DNA from 4 places in the Arthrobacter phoenicis genome. Region 4 is predicted to be linked to each of the others. Evidence: riboswitches for the same ligand, from Rfam matches in the RefSeq annotation. Region 4 holds a riboswitch; each other region holds the start of a gene.
The links. A riboswitch is a leader RNA that binds a small molecule or an ion and turns the genes downstream of it on or off. The one in region 4 is predicted to bind cyclic di-AMP.

Region 1 (7,675 bases), 870 kb from region 4:
CGCCCCTGCCAACCCGTACCGCACCGGGCGCCCTCATATCAGCCCCTCCACCCCGGTCTACAACCCGTTCATCTGGCTCATCGCCACCCTGCCGATCATCCCGCTGATCAGCCTGGCATTTTGGAATCCCGTGCTCCGGACCAGGACGACGGGGCTGCGACGGGTGCAGACCATGGACCCGGCATCGATCCTCACCCTGCCCTACCTGCTGGCTCTGGGCACCGGCCTGGTCATCTACGCCGTCTCCGCCGTGCTTGCCTACCTGGACTGGCAGAGGCTGCGCCGCGACGGCGTGGTCCGCCCGTTCCACTGGGCCTGGGTCTTCCTCAGCCGGGAGCTCTACGTGATCGGCCGGTCGGTGGTGGTGCACGAGGCCGCTCCCCGCCGCGGGCTGGCACCCGTCTGGGTGACCCTCGGCATGATCGTCCTGACGGCCGCACTGATCGGTATCAAGGTCTCCACGCTGGTTACCGCCGTCGCCGGGCACACCATCATCTGAGTCCCCGGCGACGCCGCTCCCGGCATCGGCGGTTAGTCCTTCTTCCCGGCGATGTTGACCAGCCAGGCGACGCCGTACTTGTCGTTGCACATGCCGAACGCGTCGCCCCAGGGCGACATGGACAGCGGCATCGTGACGGTGCCGTCCTGGGAGAGCTTGTCCCAGTAGCCGCGCAGTTCGGCGTCGTCGTCGCCGCTGAGCGAGACGCTGAAGGTATTGCCCGGCGTGTAGTCCATCCGCGCCGGGGTGTCGGAGCCCATCAGGACGAACCCGCTGGGGGACTCGAGCTGGGCGTGCATCACCAGGGTGTCCTCGGACGGATCCTGGCTGGCCTGGAAGTCGGCGAAGGTGCTCACGGTCAACTGGCCGCCGAAGACATCGCGGTAGAACTCCATGGCCTCGCGGGCGTTGTCGCGGAAGCTCAGGTAGGGGTTGAGATGTGTGGCCATGGCGGTTCTCCTTGCGGGCTGGGGTGGGACTCCGGGATGCGGACGCCTGACCGGGTTTCGGCGGCGTCCGCGCCCATGCTAGCAACGCGCTGCCGTCCCGGACAGGGGTCCCGGGACACTTCGGAGGACGCGGCGCCGGGACAGGGCGTACGGGCGTCGCCCACGGCCCGGGCGCGGGAGTCTTCCCACGTCGGTGCCGGATGGTTTGATTAGTCGGTGCTCCGACTCAAACGCCTCCTCGTCTTCGGCCTGCTGGCCGTGGCCGTCATCGCCGGTTTCTCGTTCTGGGCGGTGGGCCGGTCCGGGGAGGGCATCCGGACCGCGGTCGCCGCACCGCCGAGCGCGGTAGCGAAACTCGAGGGCGCCGACATCACCACGGCGGTCAACGTCACCCCCAGCCCGGATGCGCAGTGGCTGACGGGCGCCGCCGCCCGGACCGGCGTGCCGGCCCGGGCACTGCGGGCCTACGTCGCTGCCGCGGTCACCGCGAACGCCACCACCCCCGGCTGCGGCATCGGCTGGAACACCATCGCGGCGATCGGCTTCGTCGAAACGGCGCACGGCAGCTACGGCGGCGGCAGCCTCAACGCGGCCGGCCAGGTCAGCGGCCCGATCGTGGGGCCCAGCCTCAACGGCGACGGGTTCGCCGCGATCCCGGACACCGACGGCGGGGCGCTCGACGGCGACCCGCACTGGGACCACGCCGTCGGACCCATGCAGTTCATCCCCTCCACCTGGCGGCTGGCGGGACGGGACGGCAACGGCGACGGCGTCGCCGACCCCTTCAACATCGACGACGCCGCCCTCAGCGCCGCCGACTACCTCTGCGGGCGCGGCAGGGACCTCACCACCCCGCGCGGCTGGACCGACGCCATCTACGCCTATAACCAGTCCGACGCCTACATGCGCAACGTCCAGGCCCGGGCCACGGCCTACGCCGCCCAGGGCTGAGAGCCCGGCAACGGCAGCGCACCGGACCGCACCGCGGCCGCCGCCGGCCGAGACCGCAGTACCGAAGCCCTTGAGCGGGCCGCCCGCCGCTCCTAGAGTGGGCACGGAAACCCGGCCACCCGCCAAGGAGCTCACATGTCCCTCGTCCGCGTTCACAACTTCTCTATCTCCCTGGACGGCTACGGCACCGGCGAGGGCCAAAGTCTCGACGCGCCCTTCGGCCACGCCGGCACCCGTCTGATGCAGTGGGCGTTCGGCACCCGCACCTTCCGCGCCATGGGCCTGCCCGGCGACGGCGAACCATCCTTCGGCGTGGACGAGGCGTTCGCCGGCACCTGGGCGCCCGGCATCGGCGCCGAAATCATGGGCCGCAACAAGTTCGGACCGCAGCGCGGACCCTGGCAGGACGAGGACTGGAAGGGTTGGTGGGGAGACAACCCGGTCTTCCACACGCCCGTCGTCGTCCTCACCCACCACCCCCGGCCCGTGCTGGAGATGGAGGGCGGGACCACGTTCCACTTCCTCGACGCCGGCCCCGCCGAGGCGCTTGAACGGGCCCGGGAGCTCGCCGGCGGCAAGGACGTCAGGATCGGCGGCGGGGTCGCCACGGTGCGTCAGTTCCTCGCCGCCGACCTGATCGACCACCTGCACCTGGTCCTGGTGCCGATCCTCCTCGGCCGCGGGGAGCGGCTCTGGGACGGGCTGGAAGATCTTGAGCAGCGCTTCGAGATCGAGGCGACGCCCTCGCCGTCGGGCGTCACCCACCTGGTCTTTACCCGGCGTCCGCGGGACTAATTCCCGTCCCGCCGGAGTTATGACCTCGGAACCGCGCGGTTCCGGGCGCCGTACGGCGTGGACGACGACGGGAACGAAACCAGTGACGACAACAAGCGACGGAGTCGGCTTCCGCTCCACCCGGGGACCGATCCTTATTGCCCTGATGCTCTCGACCGGCCTGGTGGCGATCGATTCGACGATCGTGGCCACCGCCGTGCCCTCGATCGTGCGCGACGTGGGCGGCTTCTCGTCCTTCCCGTGGCTGTTCTCCGCCTACCTGCTGGCCCAGGCCGTCTCCGTGCCGGTTTACGCGAAACTCTCCGACGTGGTGGGCCGCAAACCCATCATCCTGATCGGCATCGGCCTGTTCCTGCTCGGATCCATCCTCTGCGGCATCGCGTGGAGCATGCCCGCACTGATCGCCTTCCGGGTGCTGCAGGGCCTCGGCGCGGGCGCCGTCCAGCCGATGGCCATCACCATCGCCGGCGACATCTACACCCTGACCGAACGGGCCAAGGTGCAGGGCTACCTCGCCAGCGTCTGGGCCATCTCCTCCGTGGTCGGCCCCACCCTGGGCGGCGTGTTCTCCACCCTCGGCATTTGGCGGGGCATCTTCCTGGTCAACATCCCGCTCTGCCTGCTGGCCGGCTGGATGCTGCTGCGCTCCTTCCGGGAGGACGTCAAACGCCAGGGCCACACCGTGGACTACCTCGGCTCCGCGCTGCTCACGGCGGCGCTGACCCTGCTGATCCTCGGCGCTCTCGAAGGCGGCCAGGCCTGGGCGTGGAACTCCGCCCCCAGCATCGGCGTCTTCGCGGGCGGCGCGGTCCTGCTGGCCGTCTTCGTGCTGGTGGAACGCCGCGCGGCCGAGCCCGTCCTGCCGCCGTGGGTGGTTTCCCGCCGGCTGCTGGCGACGACGGCGCTGGTCTCCTTCGGCGTCGGCGCCGTCATGCTGGGCCTGACCTCCTACGTGCCGACCTTCCTCGAGGGATCCATCGCCACGTCACCGATCCTGGCCGGACTCGCCCTGGCGGCCCTGACCATCGGCTGGCCGATCAGCGCCTCCCAGTCCGGCCGCTTCTACCTGCGCCTGGGCTTCCGGACCACCGCGCTGATCGGCATCAGCATCACCGTGGTGGGGACCGCGGTGCTGGCGCTGACCGCCTCCTCGCCGAGTGTGCTCCTGGTCGCGGCCAGCTGCTTCATCGTGGGGCTGGGCCTGGGCCTCGTCGCCACGCCCACGCTGATCGCCGCCCAGTCCAGCGTGGAATGGAACGAACGCGGCGTGGTGACCGGCACGAACCTGTTCGCCCGCTCGATCGGCAGCTCGATCGGCGTGGCGGTCTTCGGCGCCGTCGCGAACGCCATCTACGCCGGGACCCCGGGCGGGGACACGAATCCCGGGACCGTCGTCACCGCCTCCGGCGCGGTGTTCCTGGCCGTACTGGTGGGCGCGGTGCTGACGGTGATCGCCGTCGTCGCGATGCCCGCCACGGGCCGGAAACCCGCCGAGCAGGCCCACGCCGGTGACGCCGCGGATTCCGCGGTGGCGGAGCGCAGCTAGGCGCCAGGCTGGTTGAGACGGGGCTGGTGAGAGACGGGGCGGGCTAGGGACGCTGCGCGGCGGCAGCCTCGGGGCTGAGATCCGAGAGGTCGAGCCGGTGCCGGGGCCCGTCCGGGAACGGAAACGTGGACCTGACCGCCAGGTCCGGTCCCACGCGCAGCAGCTCACCGGGGGCCAGCGCCCGCCAGCCGGGATCGTGGTCCATCGGTTCGGTGGCGATCAGCACCTGCGGCCCGGCGGCAAGGTCCTCGCTGCGTGCGTGGATGCGGTGGCTGCGGGCCTCCAGCGGCGCGGCGGGGCCGTGGATGCGCCCGGGATCACGCTCCAGCATGTGCAGTTCGTGGGTCTCCGGGTACCGCAGCGCCCACAGCTCCGTGGCCGTGGTGATGATCAGGTTCAGGCTGAGCACCGGCAGCTCCGCCGCGGCCCAGGCCACCGCCCGGGTGATCCCGGCGCCGACGTCGCCGTCCGCCCGCCGGGTCTCGGCGGTGATCAGGGCGAAGAGGCGTTCGCTGTCCGTCTGCCCCCGGACCAGGTCCGCGACCCCCAGCGCGGCGAGCCGGGCGTCCAGCCGGTCCAGGCCGCCGAAGGCGCCGTTGTGCGCGAACAGCCGCCCGTCCTGCTCGAACGGGTGGGTGTTGGCCACGGTGTGGGCCCCCGTGCTGGCGTAGCGGACGTGCGCGAGGAACGTGGTGCTCCGCAGGGTCCTGGCCTCCCGGGCGAAGGCGTGGTCCTCCCACGCCGCGAGCGGCTGCTTGGCCACGTGCGGCTCTCCGAGCTCATCGAAGGTGCCGATGCCCGCCCCGTCCGGCTCGCGCCGGCTCTGGACGGACAGGCTGTCCGGCGCGTCCAGCAGCCAAAAGGTGGCGCGGACCGTTCGGGCGCCGGCGTGGAGCCCGAACAGTCGGCACATGCTGGCTCCTCCGTGGTTGACGCGGCGTTATGGGAGCCAGTGTACGTCCCGGTTACTGCCAGGCGCGGACGTAATCCACCAGGACCTGAGACGCCGGGCCGTAGGCCGGGTTCGTGGAGGAGGCTCCGACGTTCAGGACCAGGTACTGCGGGGCGTTGCCGTCGTTGGTCGGGTAGGACTTGACCTTGACGCCGTCGAAGTAGACGTCCGAGGAGCCGGCCATCCGGTGCAGGCCGAAGGTGTGGTACTCATTGGCCCAGTTGCCGCCGACGCCGCCCTGGTTCTGGGCGCCGCTGGTGGAGTGGTAGTTGACCGTCATCTTGGCCTTGAGGACCTCGGCGATGTCGTTCTCGCCGGTGGCGGGCCAGGACTGGCCGGTGGACCAGAAGGCGGGCCAGTTGTAGAGGCCGTTGGCGTTGCCGGGGAACTTGATCCGGGCCTCGACGTAGCCGGTGGTGAACTGGTAGCCGGTGCCGGCGCCGCCGCGGGGGTTGGAGGAGACCAGCGCACCGGAGGAGGCCGAGGCCAGGTTGAGGACCAGGTTCCCGTTGCTGACGGAGACGTTGGCGGGGCTGGTGCTGACCTTGTTCATGGTTCCGCAGCCGGGGGCGAACCAGCAGGCGGCCCACTTGTTGGTATCCAGGCCGGTGCCGTTGAAGTCGTCGTTGAACGCCAGGGTCCAGTTGCCGGGGACGCCCAGGGGTGCCGGGCCGCCCGTGGAGGCTATGGCCAGGGCCGGTGCCGGGGCGGCCTGTACGGCGGCGGGCGCGGGGGCGGCTGCCGGGGGAGCGGCCTGCACCGGTGCGGGGGCCGCCGTCGTTGCCGGGGGGGAAGGGGCGGAAGGGGCCGCGGCCGCGGTGGTGGCGGGTGCGGCGGGGGTTGCTGCCGGAGAGACCGGGGCGGAGGCGGGGGCGGCCTGGGAGACCTCCGACGCCTGCGCCTGGGACAGGCTGTTCAGGGTGGCCTGGCCGAGTGAGCCGAGGCCCACGACGGCGACGGCCGCCGCCGCGGCGAGGGTCAGGGCGCGGGGGGACTTCAGCCGAAGGGCGGTGCGCCGGAGCGGGGAGGGGGCGGTCTGGTCACGACGGCGCGCGGGGGCGCAAGTCTGATCCTGGGGTGCAGACATGGAAGGTATACCTCTCGACGCCTGCGGAGTTAGCTGTCGGGTTCGGATGAGGTCATCCGGCCGTGGGAAATCACGGCTTCACCCCGAGGGCAGGCCAACGCCATACCCGGGACACTTGGGTCCCCCGCCTCTGCCTTATATCTAGCGGATCCCGGGCGCGGCAGAGCTCAGCGACGCACGGAATTGGGACCAACGTTGACGGTCCACCCGTCGACCGTACGGCATTGAGCCGGTTAATCACAATTAAGTAACGGCAGTCACCGGCCTCCGCGTGGCGGCTTGAGGTGCGGCCGGAACCGAGTCAACGGCGCGGCTCAGGGGCCGCGGCGTCCCGGCCAGGCCGAATGCAGCAGCGGCAGCACGGAGACGGCCAGGAGTACCGTCGCGAGGGCCGGATCGTCGTGCCGGAGAATGGCGCCGGCGATCAGCAGGGCGGCGAAGAGAATGGCGGACACCGCGCGGCGCACGGTGCGGTCCAGCCGGGCCACCTGGCGCTCCAGCCGGGGGTTGCCCACGGTCAGGGAACCCTCCTCGGCGCGGGCCGCCAGGCGGTCGAGGCGCTGCGGCAGGCGGAAGGCCACCGCCGCGGCGTCGAAGACCTGGCGGCCGGCGTCCTGCAGGAGGTTTCCGCGCTCCTCGCGCAGCAGCCGTGCCGCGTACGGCTCCACCGAGTCCCAGAGGTTGAAGCGCGGGTCGAGGGAACTGCACACCCCGGAGGTGAGCGACATCGCCCGGATAATCAGCAGGAAATTCTCCGGGACCTGAAACGGCAGCGAGCGGACCAGTTCGCCGAACTCGTTGGCGAAGGCCAGGAACTCCCGCGGGTCCACCTCGCGCAGTTCGGCGAAGCCCATGCCGCCGAAGCGGGTGAACAGCCGGGACATGGCCCGCTCCAGTTCGGCGGTATCCGCCGTGGGCAGCAGCACCCCGATCTCGCCGATCGCCGAGACCAGGCCTCCGCCGTCGCGCGCGGCCGCCGCGATGAGCAGCTTCCGCAGCCCGCTCCGGGTGCCCGGGGGCACCTCGCCCATCATGCCGAAATCGATGAACGTCAGCCGCCAGGGCAACCCTCCGGCGCCGGGGGTCGGGGTGACGAAGATGTTCCCCGGGTGCGGGTCGGCATGGAAGAACCCGGTGGTGAAGAGCTGGTCGAACATCACCGATGCGAAGACCGGAGCCACCTCCACGGGGTCGATCCCCGCGGCCCGGAGGCCGTCCGTGTCCGTGATCTTGATGGCGGTGACGTCTTCCAGGGTCAGGACCCGGCGGGTGGTCCGTTCCCAGGCGACGCGGGGGACGGCCACCCGCTCGTCGCCGGCGAAGTCGGCGTCGAACCGCTCGGAGTTGGCCGCCTCCTGCAGGTAGTCGACCTCCTCGAGGCTGGTCTGGGCGAACT
Region 2 (7,675 bases), 240 kb from region 4:
CCCGGGTGGGATTGATCACGGCCGGGGCTCTCTTCATCATCGCGATGGGCATGAGCCGGGTGTTCCTGGGCCATCACTGGATGACCGACGTGATCTTCGGCTGGGCGCTGGGCCTGGGCTGGGTGGGCATCGTGATCCTGGCGCACCGGCTGTTCCACGTGATCAGACACCGGGAACGGACCGGCCCGGCACCCACCTTCGACAATGACCAGCACCTGCGGGAGAGGGCGCCGGACGGGCACCACGACGCCGGAACCGCGCCTGCTCGCAGGGTGGCGGACGACGCCGGGACCCCCGGCGGGCGGGGGCGGTCCGAAGCGTCCGGATGATAGTTTTGACCCATGCGCACTCTCGTTGTCGACCACCCGCTGGTGGCCCATAAGCTCACCGTTCTGCGGGACAAGAACACCCCGTCACCCGTCTTCCGCCAGCTCACCGAAGAGCTGGTCACGCTGCTGGCGTACGAGGCCACCCGCGACGTGCGCACCGAACCGGTCACCATCGAGACCCCGGTCAGCACCACCATCGGTACGGCCTTCACCAAGCCCACCCCGCTGGTGGTCCCGATCCTCCGCGCCGGCCTCGGCATGCTCGAGGGGATGACCAAGCTGGTCCCCACCGCGGAGGTCGGCTTCCTGGGCATGGCCCGCGACGAGGAAACCCTGGACATCATCACCTACGCCGAGCGGCTCCCCGAGGACCTGACCGACCGTCAGATCTTCGTCCTGGACCCGATGCTGGCCACCGGCGGCACCCTGCGCGAGGCGATCAAGTTCCTCTTCAAGCGCGGCGCCTCCGACGTCACCTGCATCTGCCTGCTGGCCGCCCCCGAGGGCCTGGCCAAGCTGGAGGAAGAGCTCTCCGATGCCAACGTCACGATCGTTCTGGCCTCGATCGACGAGAAGCTCAACGAGAAGTCCTACATCGTCCCCGGCCTGGGCGACGCCGGCGACCGGCTCTACGGCATCGCCGGGTAGCGCCCTTACGCATCCTTTCGAGGACTCGCCCGGGCTACCCGGGACACAGCAAAGGCACCGGATCTGAGAAGATCGGTGCCTTTGCTGTGTCTGCGCGACGTGGCTGCAGCTTCTAGCGGCTTAGTACCAGTTGTTCGCGTAGTGGAAGTTCAGGGCGCCGCAGGGGGAGCCGTACCGTTCCTGCACGTACTGCAGGCCCCAGTTGATCTGGGTGCGGTAGTTGGTCATGTAGTCCGCGCCGGCGCTGGCCATCTTCTCGGCCGGGAGGGACTGGACTACGCCGTACGCACCGCTGGAGGGGTTGGTGGCCGTGGTCTTCCAGTCCGACTCGCGGGTCCAGAGCTTCATCAGGCACTGCATCTCGCTCGGGGCCCAGCCGTGGGCCGGCAGCTGCGAGGCGGCGTAGGCCTGGGCGCCGGCGGGATCGTCGACGGCCACCGGCTGCGGGGCCGGGGCGGGTGCCGCGGCGGGGGCCGGAGCGGCCGGTGCGGGAGCCGGGGTGGACGGAGCGGGGGTGGACGCGGCCGGAGCCGGAGTCTCGGGGGTGACCTTGGAGGCCTGGGCTTCGACGCTGGCCGGCGCCGTGGCCGGGGTGTAGTTGCCGAGCCGTTCCAGATCGGAGAGCTGCAGGCTCGGGGCCTGGGTTGCGGTCGCGGCCGGGGCGGTGGTGCCGGTGGCCTGGCCCGCGGCGCCGGCGCCCAGCAGCACGGCAGCCGCGGTCAGCGCGACGGCGGTGAGCTTGCCCTTGGAGCCAAAGGTGGTGCGGCCTCGGGTGGCCGAGCCCTGGGCCGGGTCGGCGCGGTGGCGCGCGACGTCGGCCGAGGAGGTGCGTTTAGCGCCTTTTAGGCGCACGGGTGCCTTGTGTTCAGTCATGTTCGCCTCTCAACGCCTACGGAGTTAGCTGTCGGGTTCGGATGAGAAATCCGGCCGCTCGGATCATCAACGAGTCGGCTTAACCCCAAGGGGTGCATGGATGCAGGTGCCCGGGAACTCTGGGTTCCCCGTCTCTGCCTCAATCCATGGAATCCGGGAAGCGGCAGAGTTTGGCGTCAGACCCGGATATGCGGCCAGATCGATGGCCGCACCATAAAAACGGTACCGGACTTTCTCTCGCATGTCACATTTAGGTAACGCCGCGGTGTGGCTGGTTGCCGATTCGCGGTGGCCGGGGTCCGGTTTTCGGGCCGTTTCGACGGTTCCCTGCACGCTCGACGCCTGGACCCTGTGTGTCAGGCTGTTGTGTGACAGGTTTCCTGTCGTTCACGGTCGGGCGTTCGGGGCGGGGAAAGGTCCGTAATGGATTTTGTGATCCCTTCGCGTGTGTCTAACCGGAGCCACTTCACTCTCGCGCAGAAACACGCGATTCTCGAGGAGTACGACAAGTGCCTTGAACGCGGTTCCAGGACCGCGTTCAGCAGGGCGGTCGGCATCACCGATGGAACTCTTCGGCTCTGGGTCCGGCAGCGTGAGGCCGGGGAGTTGAGGTCCAATGCCGCGCCAGGAAGTGAGGACCAGCGCTTGAATGCCGGAGATAAGCAACAGCTCAAACGGGTCTTGAGAGAGAACGAGATCCTTAAAGCCAAACTGGCCCGGTCCGAGGCCGCGGTGGACATTCTGGGAAAAGCTTCCGCGCTCTTGGACGCGATGGCCAGGAGCGCGGCGGCAACGGACCCGCACCTTCCGGACCCGGACCCGGGCCGGCCCGAATGGTTGATCCCAAAGTCTGGAAAGGAATCGCCCTGACCTTTGCCGGGCACCTGGTCTCGGCCGGCTGGTCAGCGGTGAGGACCTGCGCCCTGCTCGGTCTTCACCGCACCACCTGGTACCGGCATCTGAACCCCGCTCCTCCCGCCGGAGTCACCCTCCCGCATAAGGGCCGGGCCTACCCGAACCGGATCAGCACGGCTGAGGCTAAGGAATTCATGGAACGGCTCAACTCCGAGGACTACGGGAACCTCTCGGTCACCCAGGCCTACTACCGGATGCTCGATTCCGGGCGCTGTTCCTTCTCGATCGCCTCAGCCCACCGGATCGTGGCCGCGCACGGGCAAAACGGGGACCGCCGGGTTCAACGCGGCGGCACCGGCTCCCGGCAACGGGTCAAACCTGTCCTGAACGCGGACGCCCCGAACCAGCTCTGGAGCTGGGACATCACGATGCTCCACGGGCCCGGGAGACACACCTACCGGCTCTACACCATCATGGATGTCTACTCCCGCAAGGTCGTCGGGCACCGGGTTGAACACACCGAAACAGCCGCCCTCGCCGCCGCCCTGATCCGGGACGCCGTCACCGGAAACCACCACAGCCCCACGGTCCTGCACGCCGATAACGGGGCCCCGATGCGGGCCGGCACAACCCTGGACCTGGCCCGGGCACTGGGCATCGAGCTCTCCTACTCCCGGCCCCGGGTCTCCGATGACAACCCGTACTCGGAGTCCCTGTTCAAGACCGTCAAATATGACCTCGACTTCCCCCGCCGGTTCCAGGACCTGGACCACGCCCGGGACCACATGGCCGCGTTCTTCACCGACTACAACACCAACCACCGCCACAGCGGACTGAACTACTACACCCCCGACACCGTCCACCACGGCCGGATCGAGCAGGCACGCAGCCAACGCCAAGCCACCCTCGACGCCTCCTACAACCGCAACCCGCACCGATACCACCGCAAACCCACCGCACCCGGAGCCCCACCCCCAGCCGGCATCAACCACAAACAAACCACCCAGCTGTCACAAACAGCTTGATACATACCGTGGAGACGTCTAAGCGGCAGGGAGCCGTCGAAACGGGGAGCGTCCGGCCCGGTTACTTCGCCAGCAGGTACACCGTGGTGCCGCCGATGCTCTGGGCGGGGTAGGTGGACGCCACCCACTCGGCGATCCTGGCGGCGTCGTCCGATCCGCTCTCGCCCTGCATGGTGCGTCCGGCGATGAAGTAGTGGATCCGGCCGTCGGCGACGTACTGCTGGAACTGCTCGAGCGTGGGTGCGGGGTCGGTGCCGTTGAACCCGCCCACGGCCATCACGGGCAGCTGCGTGGCGAGCTGATAACCCGCGGCGTTGTTGGACCCGACGACGGCGGCCGCCCAGGTGTAGCGGCCGGCGTCCGTTTCGAGGGCATTCACCAGGTCCGACGACGGCGTGGTCGCGCCGAGCAACCCGCCCATGCCGCCGCCCTGGCCGCGGCCGGTGCCAGTTGTTCCAGTCCCGTTGGTTCGTCCGAAAGGCGTGCCCTGCGCGTTGCCCATGGCTCCTCCGGTGCCGCCGAACATGGCCGGCAGGCCCGCCCTGCCACCCACGGCGGGCCCGGCGCTGACGATCGAGCCGGAATGGGCCGTCGAGGCGGTGGACAGCGAGTACGCCAGGGGACCGGCAAGGGCCGCGACGACGGCGAGTCCCGCCGTCGTTCGTGCCAGCTGCCCCGCCGTCGGTCCGGCCGGGAACAGCGGGCTGATGGTGCCGCCCGCGGACGCCCCCGCGAAGTCCCGGACGGCCGGAACCATCACGCCGACGGCGGCGGCCAGCGCCGCGATCAGCACCAGCCAGCGCAGCCACGGGACGAACGCGGGCGTGCGGCCCAGCAACTCGAAGGCCATGAACCCGGCCGCTGCCACCGCCGCGGCGAGCGTCCCGGCGGCCACGGGCTGATCCCGCCGCTGCCACAACAACACCGACCCCAGGCCGGCCAGCCCGGCGACGCCCGGCGCCAGCGCCACCATGTAATAGGGGTGGATGATCCCGGCCATCAGGCTGAACGTCAGCCCGGTGACCAGCACCCAGCCGCCCCAGACCACCACGGAGGCGCGGACCGCGTCGGTCCGTGGGGCGCGCCGGCCGAGCCACAGCAGGCCGGCGGCCAGCAGCAGCACCGACGGCAGCAGCCACGCGATCTGCCCGCCGAACTCGCTGTTGAAGAGCCGGAATAGGCCGGGGGTGCCCCAGCCGTTGCCGCCGCCGACGCTGCCGGTCTCGTCCCCGCTGAGCCGGCCCAGCCCGTTGTAACCCAGGGTCAATTCCAGGATCGAGTTGCCCTGCGAGCCGCCGATGTAGGGCCGGTCCGCCGCCGGGGTGAGCTCGACGGCGGCCAGCCACCAGCCGGCCGCCGCCACCATCGCCGCGCCCGTCGCCAGCAGGTGCAGCACCCGCCGGCCCACTCCTGCCGGTCCGGCGAGCAGGTAGGCCGCGGCGAAGCCAGGGACCACCAGCAGCACCTGCAGCTGCTTGGTCAGGAAGCCGAAGCCCAGCAGCGCCCCGGCCAGCAGCAGCCAGCGCACCCGGCCGTCCTGGATGGCCCGCAGCACCGCGTAGGCGGCCGCGGTCATCAGCAGGACCAGCAGGGCGTCCGGGTTGTTGAAGCGGAACATCAGCACCGCCACCGGGGTCAGGGCCATCACCGCACCCGCGATCAGGCCGGCGCGGTGCGCCAGCCGGGCGTCCGCCGTCGCGGGTGCCGCGGCCCGGCGGACGGCCAGATAGACCAGCCACACCGTTGCGACGCCCATCAACGCCTCGGGGACCAGGACGCTCCAGGAGCTCAGGCCGAAGATCCGCACGGACAGGCCCATGATCCAGAGCGATGCCGGCGGCTTGTCCACCGTGATGGCGTTCGCCGCGTCGGAGGATCCGAAGAACCAGGCCGTCCAGTCCTGGGACCCGGCCTGCGCCGCCGCGGAATAGAAGGCGTTCGCCCACCCCGATACGCCGAGGTTCCAGAGGTAGAGCAGCGCGGTCCCGGCCAGCAGGACGGCCAGTTCCGCCCGGTGCGCTAGGGCCTGGCGCCGGGGGACGGCAGCTTGGTGCGGGAGTCCCGGGGCCTGCGGCCCGCGGTTCTGTCGGCGGGCGCCGCGCCAGTGTGACGGGCGCTGGCCGGAGCCGGAGCCGGAGCCGGCAGCGTCGGGGGCGGGGACTGCGCCGGGCCCGGGTCGGGCGGGGGAGGCGACGGCGGACGCGGTGCTGGTGAGGTCGGTAGAGGCACTCATGGCTTAGCCCGCCAGCTTGTAGACGGTGGTGGATCCGACGGTCTGTGCCGGGTAGTTGGCGGCGACCCAGGCCGCGACCTCGGAGTTTCCGCCCCGGCCGCCGCCCATTCCGCCCATGCCGCCGCCGGCGATGAAGTAGCCGATCTCGCCGCGGTCCACCATGGCCTGGAACTGGGCCAGGGTGGGGTACGGGTCCCCGCCGTTCCATCCGCCGAGGGCAATGACGTTGGTCCCGGTGGCGAGCTCCAGGTCCGCCGCGGAGGTGGCGCCGGAGACGATCCCGGACCACTTCGCCGTCGAGGTCTTCAACAGCGCGACCAACTCCGTGGAAGCGGCACTGCCTTCCGGACCGCCGGCGCCGCCCGCGGTGAGGCCGCCCGCATTCCGGGCCGCCGAGTCCTGGCCGCCGGGGACGCCGGCGCCGTCGGTGGTTCCGGTCCCGGTGCCCCGCGTCCGGCCTGCCGCGCCGAAGCCGCCCATGGCGGAGCCCGTGGGCCCGGCGGTCGGGATCGAACCGGAGTGCGGCTGGGCCGCCGTCGCGAACGTCCACGCCGCCGTGCCCAGGCCGCCGGCCAGGAGCGTGAGCATCACGACGCCGGCGGTCGCCGCCTTGCGCAGCGCGGCGGGGATGGCCCGCAGCCGGTCAAGCTGCAGCATTAGCGCCGCCGCGGAGAGCACGCCCAGGACCACCACAGCCACGCGTAGCCCGGGCAGCCAGGACGGGTCCCGGCCCAGGAGCACCGCGGACCAGATCGACGTCGCGAGCACGGTGACGGCCAGGACCAGCCGCGCCGGCCAGAACGACCGGCCGCGCCACAGCTGCACGCCGCCCAGGCCCACGAGGGCCGCGACCGCCGGGGCCAGCGCCACCGCGTAGTACGGGTGCACGATGCCGCTCATGAAGCTGAAGATGCCGGCGGTGACCACCAGCCACCCGCCCCAGAGCAACAGGGCCGCACGGGTCCTTGAGGTCCGGGCCTCGCGCCGGGTGAACCACAGGCCTGCCAGCAGGAGGATCAGCGCCGCGGGCAGCAGCCAGGACACCTCGCCGCCGAAGCTGGTGCCGAACATCCGGGCGATCCCGGCGGCCCCGCCGAAGCTGGCGTTCCCGCCGAATCCACCCGCGCCGGCGCCACCGGCCGCACCCCCGAGGCCGGCCGCGCCGGCAGCGCTTCCAAGGTCAGATGCCCCGCCGAAGCCGGCAGAGCCACCCGGCCGGCCTTCGCCGGACCCGGTAATCCGGCCCAGGCCGTTGTAGCCGAAGGTCAGTTCGAGGAAGCTGTTGGTGGTGGAACCGGCCATGTACGGACGGGCCGACGCCGGGGTCAGCTGGAACAGCGCCACATAGCTGCCGGCGACCACCAGGATTCCGGCGGCCGCACCCAGCAGGTGCAGCAGCCTGCGCCGGAGGCTGACCGGGGCGGCCCAGAGGTAGGCCAGACCCAGCCCCGGCACGATCAGGAAGCCCTGCAGCATCTTGCCCAGGAACGCCAGGCCGATCACCGCGCCGGCCGCGGCGAGCCAGCCCCAGCCGGCTTTCTCAATGGCGCGGGTGGTGAGGTAGGCCGCGAGCACCAGGCAGAGGGTCAGCATGGCGTCGGGGTTGTTGAAGCGGAACATCAGGGCGGCCACCGGGGTGAGCGCGAGGGCGCCGCCGGCCAGCAGGCCCGCGGCGGGACCGGAGACCCGCTTCAGGGTCAGGTACAGCAGCC
Region 3 (7,675 bases), 2.5 Mb from region 4:
CCGCCACGTCCGCCACCAGACCAGGCCGCCCACGGCGAGCGAACTGATCCCGCCCAGCAGCAGGGTCAGGGCACTCCCGCCGCCGGGACCCTCGCCCCGTGGCGTCTCCGCCAACGGGGACACCGCCAGGGAGAGCGCGGCGTTGAGCACCACGCCGATCCCCGATGAGGCGGCCGCCAGCGCCACCCCCGACGTGATCAGGGTGCCCGCCTGCCTAACCCGGAGCGAACGGCCGCGCGCCGCCGCCCGGTGGTAACGCCAGACCAGGGCGCCGACGGCGGTGGCGGCGAGCGCCGCGCCGAGGGGAGACAGCAGGCCGGTCAGCGCCTCGGTCCGGTCGAACGCGAGCCGCAGCAGCACGAACAGCACCGTCCCGGCACCCCCGAGCGCCAGCAGCCCGGCGGCGAGGACGCCCGCCAGCAGCAGGGCCACGTCGGCGAAGCCGCGCCTGAGCTTGCGGGCTCCGCCGCGGAACCAGTGCCACCACCACACCAGCGCTCCCCCGGCGGCCCACACCGTGTTCCCCAGGACGGCCCGCCACCACGGGTCCGCGGCGCCGGTCAGTTCCATCGAGCCGCGCAGGGCGACGTCGAACAGCCCGGAGAGGGCCGCCACCCCCGCGCCCGCCCCGATCGCCAGCCCCGCCGTCGTTCCGATGACCCCCGGTACCTGCGCGAGCGCCAGCGGCCCTTTGGCCGGGTGCCGCCACATCCATCGGTGCCACACCCACACCAGGAACCAGACGATCCCCACAGCGAGGGGCGGGCGCCACTGCGGCTGGGGCTCCGTGACCAGCGACGACGCCGCGGCCAGGAGGGAGGTGGTGGAGATCAGCAGCGACAGCGTATAGAGGGCGCTCACATAGAGACCCCACGACGCCGCCGCACGTTCGTCATCTGCGCCCAGGCGGCCCCACACCAGCCACCAGAGCAACGCAGCCAGCGGCCCGCTCACGAGTGCGAACGCCAGGGACAGCGCCAGCCCGGCGACCCCCTCGCCGGCCAGGACCTGCCCGGCGGTCAGTGCGCGTTCAAGCAGGCCGCCGGCCCCGTTGGCGGCGATCACCACCAGGGCCGCCAGCAGCACGTACACCACCAGCCGGCGTACCTTGGCCTGGGCGGTACCTCCGGCGGGAACCCGGACCGGCGTCGTGGTCATTTGACCGGTGTCCCGCCGGTGCAGGCCTGCAGGCTGTAGGGAAGGTCGTCGATGGACCAGCCCGTGCCGGAGCGCACCAACACGAACACCCCGTCCTCCGTAAATTCGGACGGACCGAAGGGACCCTCCCCGGCGGTATGGACGATGGAGACCCGCACGGTGGCGGTGGGCCCCCGTTCGGTGTAGCCCACTAGCACCACCCGGGCGGCCTGGACCGTCCCGAAGTAGCCCGTGCACCGGTTCTTGGCGGTCTCGGTCAGGTAGCCCTGCGCCGCCGCCAGGTCGCCCTCCACCACGGCCTTGCTGTATTGCTGGACCACGCCGGCGGGAGTGCCCGGGTCCAGCGGACGCAGCTGCCCGCGCAGCAGAACGGCCACCAGGGCCGCGACGATCAGCAGCACGACGGCCGCGGCGATGCCCACGAGGACCCGGCCCGGCTTCGGCTGGCTCATGCCGACAGTATGCAAGGACCACCCGCACCGGTCATGGTGTCTTTGGACCCTTTCAGACGGGCCGGTCCGCCGTGAGTCTGGGACAACACTCCCTCTGCAGATGGTGGGACCGATGGGGACCTTTACCGCCGCCAGGTTTGCCACGTTCCTGGCGCTCGCCGCCGTCGCCGTAGCGCTCGTCCTGGGACCTCCCGCGACCGGAGCGGCGGCGGCACCGATTGCGGCGATCGCCACGGGCACCACCACCGCCGTAGTCCGCACCGGCACCACGCCTACCGACGTCGTCGTCGTGGACCGGGCAGGCGTCCTGGACCTCGCCACGCTCCTGCCGGCGGTCCGGGGAATCGAGTTCTACCAGCCCACCAAGGTCGCGGTGTACACCTACAACGGCACCGCCTCGGACAACCTGAACGAGGAGGTGCTGCGCTACGCCCGGGCGGAACACCCGGACTGGATCAGCCCCGACGGACAGAAGTGGGCGGACGGGCTGTTCATCTTCGCGCTCGACCCGGTGGGCCGCCACGTCGGCACCTACATGGGTGAGGACCGGAAGGTCTCCCCCGGAGCGCGGACGGACATCCAGGACGCCTCCAAGGACCTGCTCCGCGACGCGCAGTGGACGGACGGGACCATCGCCGGGATCCGCCGTGGCGCGGAACTGATCAACCAGCCCTGGTACCGCAGCACCGCGTTCCTCGTCACGGCGTGGATCGGCGCGGGACTCGCCGCCGCCGGGGCCGCCGCCTGGCTCCTGGTCCGCTGGCGCACCCGGGTGGGGTGCCGCCGGGAGACCGCAAAGGGCGACGCCGCCTACGCCCGGGTGAGCATGGACCTGCCGGTCACCGAACTCAACGCCGGCACCATCCCCGCCTCCTCCCGCTACGGCGGCACGGTCCTGGAGAAGCACCGCAGTTTCCTCAGCCGGTACGACGCCGCGACGGCGCTCTCCACCCGGGTCCACGCCCTCACCCGACGGCAGCAGGGGAAACGCTCGTCCCTGGCGCTGGCCCGGCAGTTCGCGGACGCCGCCGCGGAACTGGACGCCCTGGATGACGTCATCTCGGACGCGAACGCGCTGCTGAACCGGAGCCCGCTCTGGCCCACCGCCTGGGACCGCCAACTCGCGCCCTTCAGGCGGGATCTGGCCGGCATCGAGGACCTCCTCCGCAAGAGCCACGGTGCGGGCGACTCGGCCACCGCCGCCGCGCTACGGTCCTTCCGCGACCGCAGCCAAAGCGACATGGAGGGCTGGACCGCGGACCTCGCGGGCGGCGCCCTCGGCCCAGAGGACGCGCTGGACAGGCTCCGGGACGCCCGCACGGAACTGACCGAACTGTTGAACCGGCACGCGGAGACCGTGATCGAAGGATTCGCCCGCACCGAACGGGAGGCGCGGCTGATGCGCCGGGAGATGGAGGAGGCACGGTCCGGCAGCGGCGGCAGGAAGCGGCCCGGCTACGAGCCCAGCATCCTCGGCACGGTCTACCCGTCCGCCTATTTCTTCTCGGTTCCCGCGTTCTCCTCCGGCTTCACCACCGGCGTGACCAGTATCAATTCGGCCCGGGGCGGGACCACGGGGTACGGCGTCGGCGGGGGCAGCTTTTCGGGCTCCGGCAGCTCGTCCGGCTTCTAGGAAAACCGTATCGACAACCCCTGCTCAAGCGAGGATCGTAGGCGTTGTCCGTAGTTTCCGTTCCAAACCGAAAGAGGCAGAGCAATGCCTGCTGTCGCTGTTTCCCAGTTGCAGGTGAAGTCCCACAACACACCGGACGAGAAGCGCCGCCCGGACAAGACCGAGGTGGATATCGTCACCCTCGACGACTACACGATCGGCCGTTTCACGTTCCAGCCCGGCTGGCGCTGGTCCGACTGCATCAAGCCGGTGGTCCACACCGAGATGTGCCAGCTCAGCCACGTCGGCTTCTGCGTCTCCGGCAGGCTCACCGTCGAGACCACCGACGGCAACCGGGTGGAGATCGCCGGCGGCCACTCCTACACCATCCCGCCGGGGCACGACGCGTGGGTCGAGGGCGGGGACGCGTTCGTGGGGATTGAATTCGTCAGTGCCGCGGGCTTTGCGAAGCCCGGCGGATAGGACGGATCCTTGCGGAAAATCATCCTGTCCTTCCAGGTCTCCCTCGACGGCTTCATGGAGGGCCCGCACGCGGACATCAGCTGGCACCGGGTGGATGCCGAACTGCATGAGCACTTCAACGACCAGCTGCGCACCATGGGCGCGTTCCTGGACGGCCGGGTCACCTATGAGCTGATGGCCGGGTACTGGCCGACGGCGGACCAGGACCCTGACTGCCCTCCCGCCGTCGCGGACTTCGCCGCCATCTGGCGGGAGATGCCCAAGTACGTCTACTCCCGCACGCTGCCGGAGGCCGGCTGGAACACCACGGTGGTGCGCGAGGTCGACGCCGGGCAGGTGCGGGCGCTCAAGGCCGCCCCCGGCGGCGACCTGGCCCTCGGCGGGGCGGAGCTGGCCGACTCCTTCCGCCGGCTCGGGCTGATCGACGAGTTCTGGATCTACGTCCACCCGGTGCTGGTGGGCCGCGGAACGCCGCTGTTCAAGGCCGCAGACTCCCCCACCGGCCTGACGCTGCTTGAGAGCCGGGCGTTCGGCAACGGCGTGGTCCTCCTGCGGTACGCGGCCGACAACGACGCGGCAGACAGCGTAACCGCAGACGACGAAACCTCAGACAACGAAACCGGCGCCCGGCAGCCGTGAGGGCTGCCGGACGCCGGTCCGGTACTGCTGAACGCGCGGGTTAGGCTCCGGCGCGGACGAAGGTCACGCTGCCGGTGGCGGTCAGCCAGGACAGCGGGTGCACGATCGTCTGGTTGGAGCCGTTCATGCCGCCGCTGATCGCCTGGCCGTTGCCGGCGTAGATGGCGACGTGGCCGGACTGGACGATCATGTCGCCCGGCTGCGGGTCGGAGACGACCTTGCCGTAGTTGAGGAACTGCTGCGGGCCGAGGTCGCCCACCGGGATGCCTGCGGCGCCGAGCGCCTTCTCCACCATCGCGGTGCAGTCCTGCGTGATGCCGATTTGGCTGTACGCGGCGGAAAGCATGGCGGCGTTGACGCCACCGGCGGGGGGCGGCGGCCGGAGCCGGCGCCGGGGCTGCGGCCTGGACGGTCACCTTCGCCACCGGGGCGGCCGGGGCCTGGGCCACGGGGGCCTTGGCCACCGCGGGCGCGGCGGCAGGGGCCGGAGCCGGAGCCGGGGCCTCGACGACGGGCGCCGGGGTGGTGGCGACGGCCGGGCGGTCGAAGCTGATCTGAACGGCAGAGTCGGCGGTCACCGGGGCGGAAACCTTGCCGGCGACGTCGGCGTGCGAGACGGGTGCGGATTCCCGTTCGGCGGGGACGTTGCCGGCGGCGTTGGCCGCCATGCCGCTGGTCAGGACCAGGCCGGAGGCGGCGAGGACGACGGCAGCCTGCCGGCCCACGGTGCCGGTCGCCGCGGCGAAGGCGGCACCCCGACCGGTGGTTGCGGTGGTGCCGGGGCGCGCGTCAGTAGAGCGTGAAGTCATAATGTACCTCTCCCAAAGCCTGCGAGGTGAGCTGTCGGATTCGGATGGGAGACACCCGGCCGCGGGTCCGTCTGGGCGGACACTGCGCGGCTTCACCCCAAGACCCGCCCGTGGGCAGGTCGCGATTGGTTTCCCCGTCTCTGCCAGCTGGTTGCGAGGATGCCCTGGACCGCGGCAGAGTTAGGCAATCGGTCCGGGGGCGCCCGTCTCGGAAACCAACGGGCACCTCTCCACGGTAACGGCCATCCTCCCGAATGTCACATTAAGGTAACGGCGGAGGCGTCCCGGCGGGGCTACGATGATCCCACCATGTCCCGAGCGGAGGGTCCGATGAATCTCCATTGTGTCGCGATCTGCCAGCTGAGCGATCAGCCGCAGGAAGACTTCGACGTGAACACCGAGCTGCTGGTTCTCGAGGGGAAGGAGATCCACGTCGCCACCTGGGACGCCGAGCCGCGCGACGGCGGTTTCGACCTGCACGTACTAAACGACAGGGTGGACGCGCTGGGCTTCATGGTGGTGACGGACTGGGAGTTCCTGGACGGCAAGGCCTACGCCGTCGTCGAGCGCCGGCCCGCCTGAGACCCGCCGCTTCGCGCGGCCACCATCCCTAGGTTTCGCCGCCCGCTTCCCGTTCGACGCGCTCGACGGCGGCCCTCACGATCTCCGCCGCCCCGCCGTCGGGGCCGCCATACGCAGTGCCGTTGGCCAGGGCCGCACGGCGCCGGAACCGCGCCCAGTCCCCCTCGCGCTTGCGGAGTTCCCGCAGCGGAGCCAGCAGGGCAGCGCGGCGCAGCCAGGGGTCGGGGTCGCGGAGCCACCGGTCCAGGACGGCCTCGGCGCGGGACCGGGCCTGCCCGTCGAGCCCGACGATGAGCGGCCCCACGACGTCAACCGCCAGCGGGTCCGCGAGGTCGGGCAGGTGCGCGCCGCGGAGGAAGCCCTCGATCCGGGTCAGGTCCGAATTGTCCAGGTGCCGCAGGGCCGACTGCAGGAGCACGACGGCGGCCAGGCGGCGCTCGAACACGGGCACGGCCCACAGTTCCGAACTGAGCGCGGTGAGACCGTCCCGGTCCAGCTCCCGATGCCGGCGGAGCGCGTCCCGGACGGTGCCCCGGACCGCGCCAACGGAGGCACCGTAAATCGAGAGCCCGAGCCCGAAGCGGTCCTGATCGGCCTCGGCGCGCTGCCAGGAACTCTCGCGCTGCAGGGTCGCGTCTATGAAGTCACCGGCCTCGCTCACCGTCCCATTCTTCCGCACCGGCCGTGAGCCCGCGTCCGGCTAGTGGTCCGGGCTGCGGTACTCCATCAGGACGGTGTCCCGCCACTGCCCGGCGAGCGGCCCGTAGGACATCAGGCCGATCCGGCGCCGGGTGCCCACCACGGTGAATCCCAGGCGTTCGTGCAGGGCCAGGGAGGCGGTGTTCTCCGGGAAGACGGTCGACTGGATGGTCCAGATGCCGGCCTCTTCGCAGCGGCCGATGAGCGACGCGAGGAGCCGCCCACCGTGGCCGCGGCCCCGGGCGGCGGCGGCGAGGTAGAGCGAGTGTTCCACCACGCCGCGGTAGACGGGACGGGTGGACACCGGGGAGACGGCGGCCCAGCCGAGCACGGCGCCGTCGTCCTCCAGCACCAGACGGACGTTCGGGAGGCGTCCGGCGTCGAAGCTCTCCCAGGACGGCGGCTCCGCCTCGAAGGTCGCGTGGCCGGTGGCGATGCCCTCGGCCCAGATATCCCGGACGGCGGGCCAGTCGGCGGGTGTCAGGTCCCTGATCCGGAGGGCCGCCCCGGCGCTCATCCGGCGTCCGCTTCGCCGCTGCGCCCGTGCAGCAATCCCGTGGGAAAACCGAGGAGGACCGGCTCCGGTGCGGTGCAGCAGCCGCCTCCTGCCCCGGCTGGCGCCGGAGTCCCGGCTGCGGCGGGCGTATCGCAGCTGCTGCCGATGTCCGTGGAGCAAACTCCGGTCTCCGGCAGCTCCAGGTGGACGGTGTCCGCCGCCTCCAGGTCACCTGCCAGCGCGGCGGCCACGGAACGCACCTGCTCGTAGCCGGTGGCGAGCAGGAAGGTCGGGGCGCGGCCATAGGACTTCATGCCCACGATGTAGAAGTCTTCCTCCGGGTGCGCCAGCATCCGCGCCCCGTGCGGTTCCACGGTGCCGCAGGAGTGAAACTCCGGGTCGATCAGCGGCGCGAGCTGCCGCGGCGCCTCCACGCCCGGGTCGAGGTCCAGCCGGAGCTCGCGCAGAATCTCAATGTCGGGCCGGAATCCGGTGGCGGGGACGACGACGTCGGCTGTCAGCGTGCGTCCGTCGGTGGCGGTGAGTGTGACCATGGTGCCGTCGGCGGAGATGGCGGCGGTCCCGAACCGGGTGTGCAACTGCACGGTCCCGTCCTTGACGAGCCCACGGAGCCGGCTGCCGAGCAGGCCCCGGGCGGCGAGTCCGTCGGCGTCGCCGCCGCCATAAACCTTGGCCGCGGAGGCGCCGCGGACGGCCCAGAGGATCCGGGTGCCGGGCTCTTGGG
Region 4 (7,675 bases):
CGCTCCGGAGCCGCGCCCCGCCGTCGACGTCACCGTCCCGCGCCCCCGCGATGCGCACCGGGACGAGCGCCGCGGCCGGCGCAGTCCGATCCGCCAGGTCGCGGACTTCGCCGCCGTTACCGGAATGGGCCAGAAGGCCGGAATGACCCTGGCCGCCGCCGGCATCGCACTCACCGTGGCCGTCCCGGTGACCGGCCCCGCGCTGGCCGTCGACGCCCCCACCGCGGGGTCCGTCTCCGCCGCGGCCCAGCCCGAGGTCAAGGCCGCCGCCGCCCAGATCGACTTCAACCGCACCGCCGTCACCACCAAGGGTGACCCGGACGGGAAGCTCAAGCAGCTGCTCAGCGCGCAGTCCGTTGGCTCCATCACCCGCGCCGCATCCGCGGGGACGCTCGGCGCCCCGCTGGACACCATGATCACGGCGTCGCCCTTCGGCTACCGGGTCAGCCCCATCACCGGCGCGGTCGGCGAATTCCACCGCGGCCAGGATTACGCCGCGCAGTGCGGCACAGCCGTCCATGCCGCCGCGAGCGGCACCGTAACTTTCTCCGGCTGGCACCCCTACGGGGGCGGCAACCGGATTGTGGTCGACCATGGCAATGGCCTGGAGACCACGTATAACCACTTGTCGTCATCCAGCGTCCACGTCGGCCAAAAGGTCTCCCGTGGCGATGTGATTGCGATGAGCGGAACAACCGGTGCCTCCACCGGCTGCCACCTCCACTTCGAGGTGATGGTCAACGGGGACGTCGTTGATCCGCTGGGCTGGCTCTAAAAGAGCCCACCGCAATGCTCACACTTCCGTGACACGCCGTGATCTGAATGTGACATTGAGTCCGAACTGTTGTACCGTATGAAGCACGCCAACTTCACCGAAGTTGGCGCTCTTGAGTGGATTGCCTAACTCTGCCACCGCTCAAGGTCCGTTCGCATGACATCGTCTGGCAGGGGCGGGGGAACCAATTTTGGTCTTCGCAAGAAGACCTAGGGGTTAAGTCGCAAAGCTTCCCAGGAAGCGGAGCGGCCGGGTGACTCCCATCCGAATCCGACAGCTCACCTCGTAGGCATTGGGAGAGGCTACTTTCGTGTCTTCACGCCACAATGCTGCGCGTTTTCGCGCTGGCGAGGCTCAGTCGAGCCCGCTGATGACCATGCACCGCGTTGCCCTTGCCGGCGCCCGGGATGGTTCACGCAATGCAGTTCCTGCTTTTGGCGCGTCTTCGCAGTACACCCTTCGCTAAAGAAACCCGTTTCGGGGCGATCCGGCGTACCCCCAAGATGCCGGAGCGTCCTTAGTCCCGCCTGTTCAAGAGCGCGGACACAAAGGATCACGAAAGAGAGAACTAAATGACTACTCGTGCAACCATTGCACGCCACCGCGCGGAGGTCACCAAGACCAACTCGCTGGCTGTCATTGCCAAGGCCGTCGGCGACAACGCCGGTGGCATGGGTCGCCAGGCTGCGGTTATCGCTGCTGCCTCCGGCCTGGTCCTGACCAGCGGTATCGCGGCCAACGCCGCCGAGACCAACGTTCAGCGCGAATCCACCTCTGCTTCCGCCACCGAGGTTCAGTCCACCGCTCCGGCCACCATCTCGGCGGCCTCCAGCATCGCCATCTCCTACGAGAAGCCTGCTGTGACCACCGCGGCCGCCCCCGTCGTCGAGGCCCCGAAGCCCGTCGTCAAGGTTCAGGAAGCTGACACCACGACCGCCAACACCGCCGCAGCCACCCCGGCCGCCGGCACCGCGGTCAACGCGTCCGTCGCCACCAAGGCTCCGGCCGCCACCAGCGGCATGGGCGCCTCGATCGCCGCCGCCGCTTACGCCCAGATCGGCGTGTCCCAGGACTGCACCATGCTGGCCACCAACGCCCTGGCCGCCGTCGGCATCCGCTACCACGGCTGGCCGGCAGGTTACCTGTCCCTGGGCCGCACCGTCAGCGCCGCCGAAGCGCAGCCGGGTGACCTCGCGTACTACCAGAACGGCGGCATGGGCATGGCCCACATCGCCGTTTACGTCGGCAACGGCATGGCCGTCCACGGCGGCTGGAACGGCGGCACCACCGCCCTCTACAGTGTCAACGTCGGTTCCGGCCCGGTCTTCATCCGCGTCGGCGGCTAAGACCCCCGCTTCCCGCGAAGCTTCGAGAAGGACCCCTGCCACCGGCTGGGGTCCTTCTCTGTTAACCGCGTGCCAGCGGTGCAGGAAGCACCGCTGGCACGCGGGCCCAGGATCCGCCACGGATGCCCTGCGGCCCGAAATTCGGTAATCCGGGCCACCCGTGTTTACTCTTGTGGTGTCGATCCTTAGCCTGACCATGCAGAGGGCAGCCGGCCCTCGTGCCACTGGCGGGTGCGGCCGTGAAGAGGGATGCGGATGCGCACACTCGTTCTGAATGCTGGATATGAACCGCTGGCGGTTGTGACCTTCCGCCGGGCGCTGGTGCTCGTGCTGACGGGCAAGGCCAGTGTCGTGGCCGAGGGGGACGACCCGGTGGTGGGGCCGCAGGATATCCTCGGCCGGCCGAGCGTCATCCTGCTTAACCGCTACATCCGCCCCCGCTACAACACCGTGACTGCGGTCAGCCGCCGGGGTGTGCTCCGCCGGGACGGCCACCGGTGCGCCTACTGCGCTAAACCGGCCCACACCATCGACCACGTCCAGCCGAAGTCCCGGGGAGGGGCCGACTCCTGGGAGAATCTGGTGGCCGCCTGCCTGCGCTGCAACAACGTCAAGGGCGACCACACCCCGGCCGAGATGGGCTGGAAGCTCGGGTTCACCCCCGGTCCGCCGAAGGGCACGATCTGGCAGATCAAGGAGCTGGAGAAGCCCACCCCCGCGTGGGACCCGTTCCTGCTGCCCGAATCCGCGCACTAGCACCGCCGGCCGCCCGCAGGCCGCTAGGCTGGGCGGGTGGAATTCAACGCCGTCATTCTCGCCGGGGGCAGGTCCTCCCGGCTGGGCGGAACCCCCAAGGCCGCCCTCCGCTTCCGCGGGGACACCCTGCTGGAGCGGTCGTTGCTCGCGGCAGCCGGTGCACGCGGCGTCGCCGTCGTGGGACCGGAAACCGGCAGACTCCCGGACGGAATCCTCCTGTGCCGTGAAGACCCGCCCTTCGCCGGACCCGCGGCGGCCCTTGCTGCCGGGCTCGAGGCCCTCGCTCGCGGGGGAGCGGCCGGCGGGAGCCAGGCGCCGCTGACGCTGGTCCTGGCCTGCGACATGCCGCTGGTCGCCGACGCCGTCCCCGCACTCTTCGCCGACCGTGCCAGGGCGCAGCCCGGCTCGGACGGCAGCGTCGCCGTTTCGGCGGACGGCCGGATCCAGCCGCTGGCCGGCCTTTATGACACGACCGCGCTACAACGATCGGTGGCGGACGCGGCACGGCGCGGCACGCTGGTGGGCGGATCGTTGTTCGGCCTGCTTGCTAGTCTGGACCTGCGGACGGTTCCCGTGCCGCCCGGGTCCACCGACGACGTCGACACCTGGGCGGACGCCCAGGCCCTGGGGGTCGCGCGTCCCGGCGTTGCCGGGAACGGAAGCGGCCGCCCGCACACGACATGAAAGGCCCACCGTGAAGAGCCAGGACGAAACCCTCGAGGACTGGTGCCGCGCACTGCTCCAGGCCCTTGAGCTCGACGGCGTCGACATCGACATCAACGAGGTACTGGGACTCGCCGGCGTTGCCGCGCATTCCGTGGTCCGCCCAGCCGCACCGCTGACCACCTTCATCGCAGGTTTCGCCGCCGGGCTGGCCTCCGGCACCGGCCAGGCCACCGACGAGGTTTCCATGCGGGCCGCCATGGGCGTCGCGCGGAAACTGGCCAAGGAATACGCCGCCGAGGCCCCCGGGGAATGACGTCCGAGCCACCCCGCGCCGACGCCGACGACGCCGGGACCGAGCCCGCCGCGCACCGGCACCTGGCCCACACGTGGCAGGAAGCCCGGGAGCTCTCGTTCGACTGCGCCACCCCCATCCCGCCGGCCCCGGTGCCCCTGCGCCGAGCCCTGGGACGCACCCTCTCCGCCGACGTCACGGCCCTCCACGACATGCCGCACTATGCGTCCTCGGCCATGGACGGCTGGGCGGTGAACGGCAGCGGCCCCTGGATCCTGGCCGAACCCGGGCAGCGCCTCGCCCCTCACCAGGCCAGTCCCATCGTCACGGGCGGGCTGATCCCGCCCGGTGCGAAGGCCGTCCTCCGCAGCGAGAGCGGCAGGATCGGCCTCGATGAGGACCAGCTGCCGGTGCTGAAGCTTGGCGGTGGCGCGAAGCCGGGGGAGCCCCGCAACGGCGACCACATCCGCAAAGCCGCCGAAGAAGCGGCCGAGGGCGAGGTCCTGATCCCCAAAGAGACCGTGCTCAACCCGGCCCACCTGGCCCTCGCCGCCCTCGCCGGCCACGACACCCTGCCCGTGCTGGGCAAACCGGTGGTCCGCCTGGTTTTCACCGGTTCCGAGGTGGTCGCCAGCGGCGTGCCCCAGCCGGGGGAGGTCCGGGACACCTTCAGCCCGCAGCTCTCCGCCGTCGTCGACCTGCTCGGCGGCGTCCCCGCCGGCGAAATCAAGATCGGGGACGGGGACGGGGAATGGCTCGCCGCCCTGGAGGACCCCGAACCCGCGGGCGACGACGAAGACACCCCGCCCGCCGACGTCGTCATCACCACCGGAGGGACGGGCCGGTCCGGGACCGACCACCTGCGCCGCACCGTCGAGCAGCTGGGCGGCAGGCTGCTGATCGACGGAATCGCGATGCGTCCCGGGCACCCGGCCGTCCTCGCCGAACTACCCGACGGACGCTTCATCATCGGCCTGCCCGGCAACCCGCTCGCCGCCATGATGGCGCTCTCCACCATCGGCGGACCACTCCTGGCGGCACTGGGCCACCGGCCCCCGCCGCCCGTCACGGAGGTCCCGTGCGGCACGATGATCGACGCCGATCCCGGCCGTACCCGGCTGATGCCCTTCCGCATGGTCTACGGCATGGCCTCCCCGGCCCAGCACACCGGCCCCGGCATGATGCGCGGACTCGCCGCCGCCGACGGGGTCCTGGTGGTCCCGCCGCACGGTGCGCAGCTGGGCGAACCGGTCCCGGCGTTCGCGCTGCCCTGGGGGCGGCCGCTGCCGGAGCCCGACGCAGGCAAGCCTGCACCGAAACCCGCCGCTCGACGCACCCCGAAGAAACCGGCCGGCAACGGTCCGGTCGACTGGAGCGCCCTGCTTGGCTGACACCGGCCGGCCTGAGCCCGGCGTGGCTGGCGCCCGCTTGGCTGGCCCCACGGGTGCCGGCTTGGCTGGCACCAGTGCCGAGTTCAGAATGGATCCAGAGGCGGGAACCGGCCGCAGGCCGGGCCGCCCCACCGCACCGCTGATGAGGAGTACCGAATGGGCCGCGTGACGCAACGCCGCAAAGTGCACAAGTTTGTCCTGGACGGATCGCCGCAGGCGCGTGAGTTCCCGGTCCGGTACCGCGAGGACGTCCTGGCGGTGGAGGAACCACTGGAGGTACGGCTGGGCAGCACGTCCTTCTCCGTGACCATGCGCACCCCGGGCAACGACTTCGACCTGGTGGCCGGCTTCCTGGTCTCCGAGGGGATCATCTGGTCCGCCGACCAGCTTGTCTCGCTGCGCTTCTGCGCCGGCGAGGACGAAGACGGCGTGCAGACCTTCAACGTGGTGGAAGCCCAGCTCCGGCCCGACGTCGCCCGCCCCGACACCGGACGGAACTTCTTCACCTCAAGCTCCTGCGGGATCTGCGGCACCGATTCGATCGAGGCCGTCGAGAAGTCCTCGCACTTCAGCCCCGCGGGCGACCCGGTGGCAGTGCCCGTCGAGACGCTGGCCGCGCTCCCGGACCGGCTGCGCGAAGCCCAAGCGGTTTTCGACGCCACCGGCGGCGTGCACGCCGCGGGGCTGTTCCGCATCTCCGACGACGGCGGCGCCGAGCTCCTCTGCCTGCGCGAGGACGTGGGCCGCCACAACGCCGTCGACAAGGTGGTGGGCTGGGCGCTCCGGGAGGGGCTGCTGCCCCTGCGCGGCACCGTCCTGCAGGTCTCCGGCCGTGCCTCCTTCGAACTCGTGCAGAAGGCCTCGCTTGCCGGGATTCCCGTCCTGTCCGCCGTCAGCGCGCCCAGCAGCCTGGCCGTGGAACTCGCCGAAGCCAGCGGGATGACACTGGCCGGCTTCAGCCGGGGTACCAGCCTGAACGTCTACGCCGGCCACGAGCGGATCGGCGTGCCGGCCGCCCTCAGCTAAACCGGACGGCTGGCCTAAGCCCTCGTGGCACCGTAGATTAATCCAACGACTGGATTCAGGCCTGCGCCCGGTTCCTCCGCACCAGAGCAAAAAGAGGTTCACTGTGCACGACGACCGCCGTCTCACGGAAGTCCGGCTGGACCGCTTCGTCCGCGAACGCATCGTTCCGGCCATCTATCCCCGCACCGTCCCGCTGCGCCTGAGCAGCTGGACCGCGCCCGGAGAACCCGTACCGGCCCTTGAGGCCCTGCAGCAGGACTTCACCCCGCAGGACCCCGGGGCACCCTGGGGCGGCCCGTGGTCCACCACCTGGCTGCGGCTTCAGGGCGAGGTGCCCGAGACCTGGGGCAGCGCGCCGGACACCGCCGTCGAGGTCCTCGTGGACCTGGGGTTTAGCGCGGACCTGCCGGGCTTCCAGTGCGAGGGCACCGCCTGGCGGCCGGACGGCACTGTCATCAAGGCCATCTCGCCGCGGAACCAGTACATTCCGCTGAAACTCCTCGGCAGCGGCATGACCGTCGACTTCTACGTCGAGGCGGCCGCGAACCCCGACCTCTCACAGGGCTGGACCTTTGCCGCCACGCCGTTGGGGGACAAGGCCACCGCTGGCACCGAGCCCCGCTACCGGCTGGGCCGGATCGTGATCGCCGAACTGGACCAGTGCGTCTGGGAACTGCACCAGGACATCTGGACGCTGCGGGGGCTGATGCACGAACTGCCCATGGAGCTGCCCCGCCGCCATGAGATCCTCCGCGCCCTGGAGCGGATGCTGGACACCATGGACCCGGACGACGTGGCCGGCACGGCCGCCGCCGGGCGCGCGGAGCTCGCCGAGGTGCTGTCCCGCCCGGCCTACGCATCGGCCCACCAGCTCCTGGCCACCGGCCACGCGCACATCGATTCGGCGTGGCTCTGGCCGGTCCGGGAGACGATCCGCAAGTGCGCCCGGACCTTCTCCAACGTGGTGGCGCTGATGGACGAGGACCCCGACTTCGTCTTCTCCTGCTCCTCCGCACAGCAGCTGGCCTGGATGAAGGAGTTCTACCCGGAATTGTTCGAACGGATCCGGGACAAGGTCCGCGCCGGCCAGTTCGTCCCCGTCGGCGGGATGTGGGTCGAGGCGGACAGCAATATGCCCGGCGGCGAGGCCATGGCGCGGCAGTTCCTCGAGGGCAAGAGCTTCTTCCTGGCCGAGTTCGACGTCGAATGTCGCGAGGCATGGCTGCCGGACACCTTCGGCTACTCCGGCGCGCTGCCGCAGATCGTCAAGGCCGCCGGCAGCCGCTGGTTCCTGACCCAGAAGATCTCTTGGAACCAGGTCAACCGGATGCCGCACCACACCTTCGAGTGGGAGGGAATCGACGGCACCCGCCTCTTCACGCACTTCCCGCCGGTGGACAGCTACAGCTCCGAGATCAGCGGC

Region 1: linked by a shared signal. The riboswitch ahead of ABC337_RS00280 (glycoside hydrolase family 16 protein) and the one ahead of ABC337_RS04135 (NlpC/P60 family protein) in region 4 are both predicted to bind cyclic di-AMP.
Region 2: linked by a shared signal. The riboswitch ahead of ABC337_RS05355 (aggregation-promoting factor C-terminal-like domain-containing protein) and the one ahead of ABC337_RS04135 (NlpC/P60 family protein) in region 4 are both predicted to bind cyclic di-AMP.
Region 3: linked by a shared signal. The riboswitch ahead of ABC337_RS16095 (NlpC/P60 family protein) and the one ahead of ABC337_RS04135 (NlpC/P60 family protein) in region 4 are both predicted to bind cyclic di-AMP.

The regions. Positions count from the first base shown of each region.
Region 1 covers NZ_JBDFMK010000001.1:58,314-65,988, reverse strand. Annotated here, with positions in the region: gene ABC337_RS00310 (DUF2510 domain-containing protein) at 1-499, shown strand, start outside; gene ABC337_RS00305 (VOC family protein) at 532-948, opposite strand; gene ABC337_RS00300 (lytic transglycosylase domain-containing protein) at 1,165-1,899, shown strand; gene ABC337_RS00295 (dihydrofolate reductase family protein) at 2,035-2,694, shown strand; gene ABC337_RS00290 (MFS transporter) at 2,840-4,240, shown strand; gene ABC337_RS00285 (class II glutamine amidotransferase) at 4,284-5,153, opposite strand; gene ABC337_RS00280 (glycoside hydrolase family 16 protein) at 5,206-6,279, opposite strand; cyclic di-AMP (ydaO/yuaA leader) riboswitch at 6,286-6,436, opposite strand; gene ABC337_RS00275 (ABC1 kinase family protein) at 6,594-7,675, opposite strand, start outside.
Region 2 covers NZ_JBDFMK010000001.1:1,167,084-1,174,758, reverse strand. Annotated here, with positions in the region: gene ABC337_RS05365 (phosphatase PAP2 family protein) at 1-329, shown strand, start outside; gene upp (uracil phosphoribosyltransferase) at 342-977, shown strand; gene ABC337_RS05355 (aggregation-promoting factor C-terminal-like domain-containing protein) at 1,098-1,850, opposite strand; cyclic di-AMP (ydaO/yuaA leader) riboswitch at 1,849-2,031, opposite strand; gene ABC337_RS05350 (transposase) at 2,298-2,720, shown strand; gene ABC337_RS05345 (IS3 family transposase) at 2,684-3,730, shown strand; gene ABC337_RS05340 (ArnT family glycosyltransferase) at 3,792-5,963, opposite strand; gene ABC337_RS05335 (glycosyltransferase family 39 protein) at 5,967-7,675, opposite strand, start outside.
Region 3 covers NZ_JBDFMK010000001.1:3,392,753-3,400,427, reverse strand. Annotated here, with positions in the region: gene ABC337_RS16120 (DUF5671 domain-containing protein) at 1-1,158, opposite strand, end outside; gene ABC337_RS16115 (LpqB family beta-propeller domain-containing protein) at 1,155-1,610, opposite strand; gene ABC337_RS16110 (DUF5129 domain-containing protein) at 1,723-3,243, shown strand; gene ABC337_RS16105 (cupin domain-containing protein) at 3,328-3,705, shown strand; gene ABC337_RS16100 (dihydrofolate reductase family protein) at 3,715-4,344, shown strand; partial or broken gene ABC337_RS16095 (NlpC/P60 family protein) at 4,385-5,153, opposite strand; cyclic di-AMP (ydaO/yuaA leader) riboswitch at 5,156-5,350, opposite strand; gene ABC337_RS16090 (hypothetical protein) at 5,484-5,735, shown strand; gene ABC337_RS16085 (DNA alkylation repair protein) at 5,764-6,396, opposite strand; gene ABC337_RS16080 (GNAT family N-acetyltransferase) at 6,436-6,951, opposite strand; gene ABC337_RS16075 (FAD-dependent oxidoreductase) at 6,948-7,675, opposite strand, start outside.
Region 4 covers NZ_JBDFMK010000001.1:931,270-938,944, reverse strand. Annotated here, with positions in the region: gene ABC337_RS04140 (peptidoglycan DD-metalloendopeptidase family protein) at 1-775, shown strand, start outside; cyclic di-AMP (ydaO/yuaA leader) riboswitch at 923-1,081, shown strand; gene ABC337_RS04135 (NlpC/P60 family protein) at 1,348-2,121, shown strand; gene ABC337_RS04130 (HNH endonuclease) at 2,377-2,877, shown strand; gene mobA (molybdenum cofactor guanylyltransferase) at 2,914-3,561, shown strand; gene ABC337_RS04120 (DUF6457 domain-containing protein) at 3,572-3,856, shown strand; gene ABC337_RS04115 (molybdopterin molybdotransferase MoeA) at 3,853-5,226, shown strand; gene fdhD (formate dehydrogenase accessory sulfurtransferase FdhD) at 5,383-6,252, shown strand; gene ABC337_RS04105 (alpha-mannosidase) at 6,356-7,675, shown strand, end outside.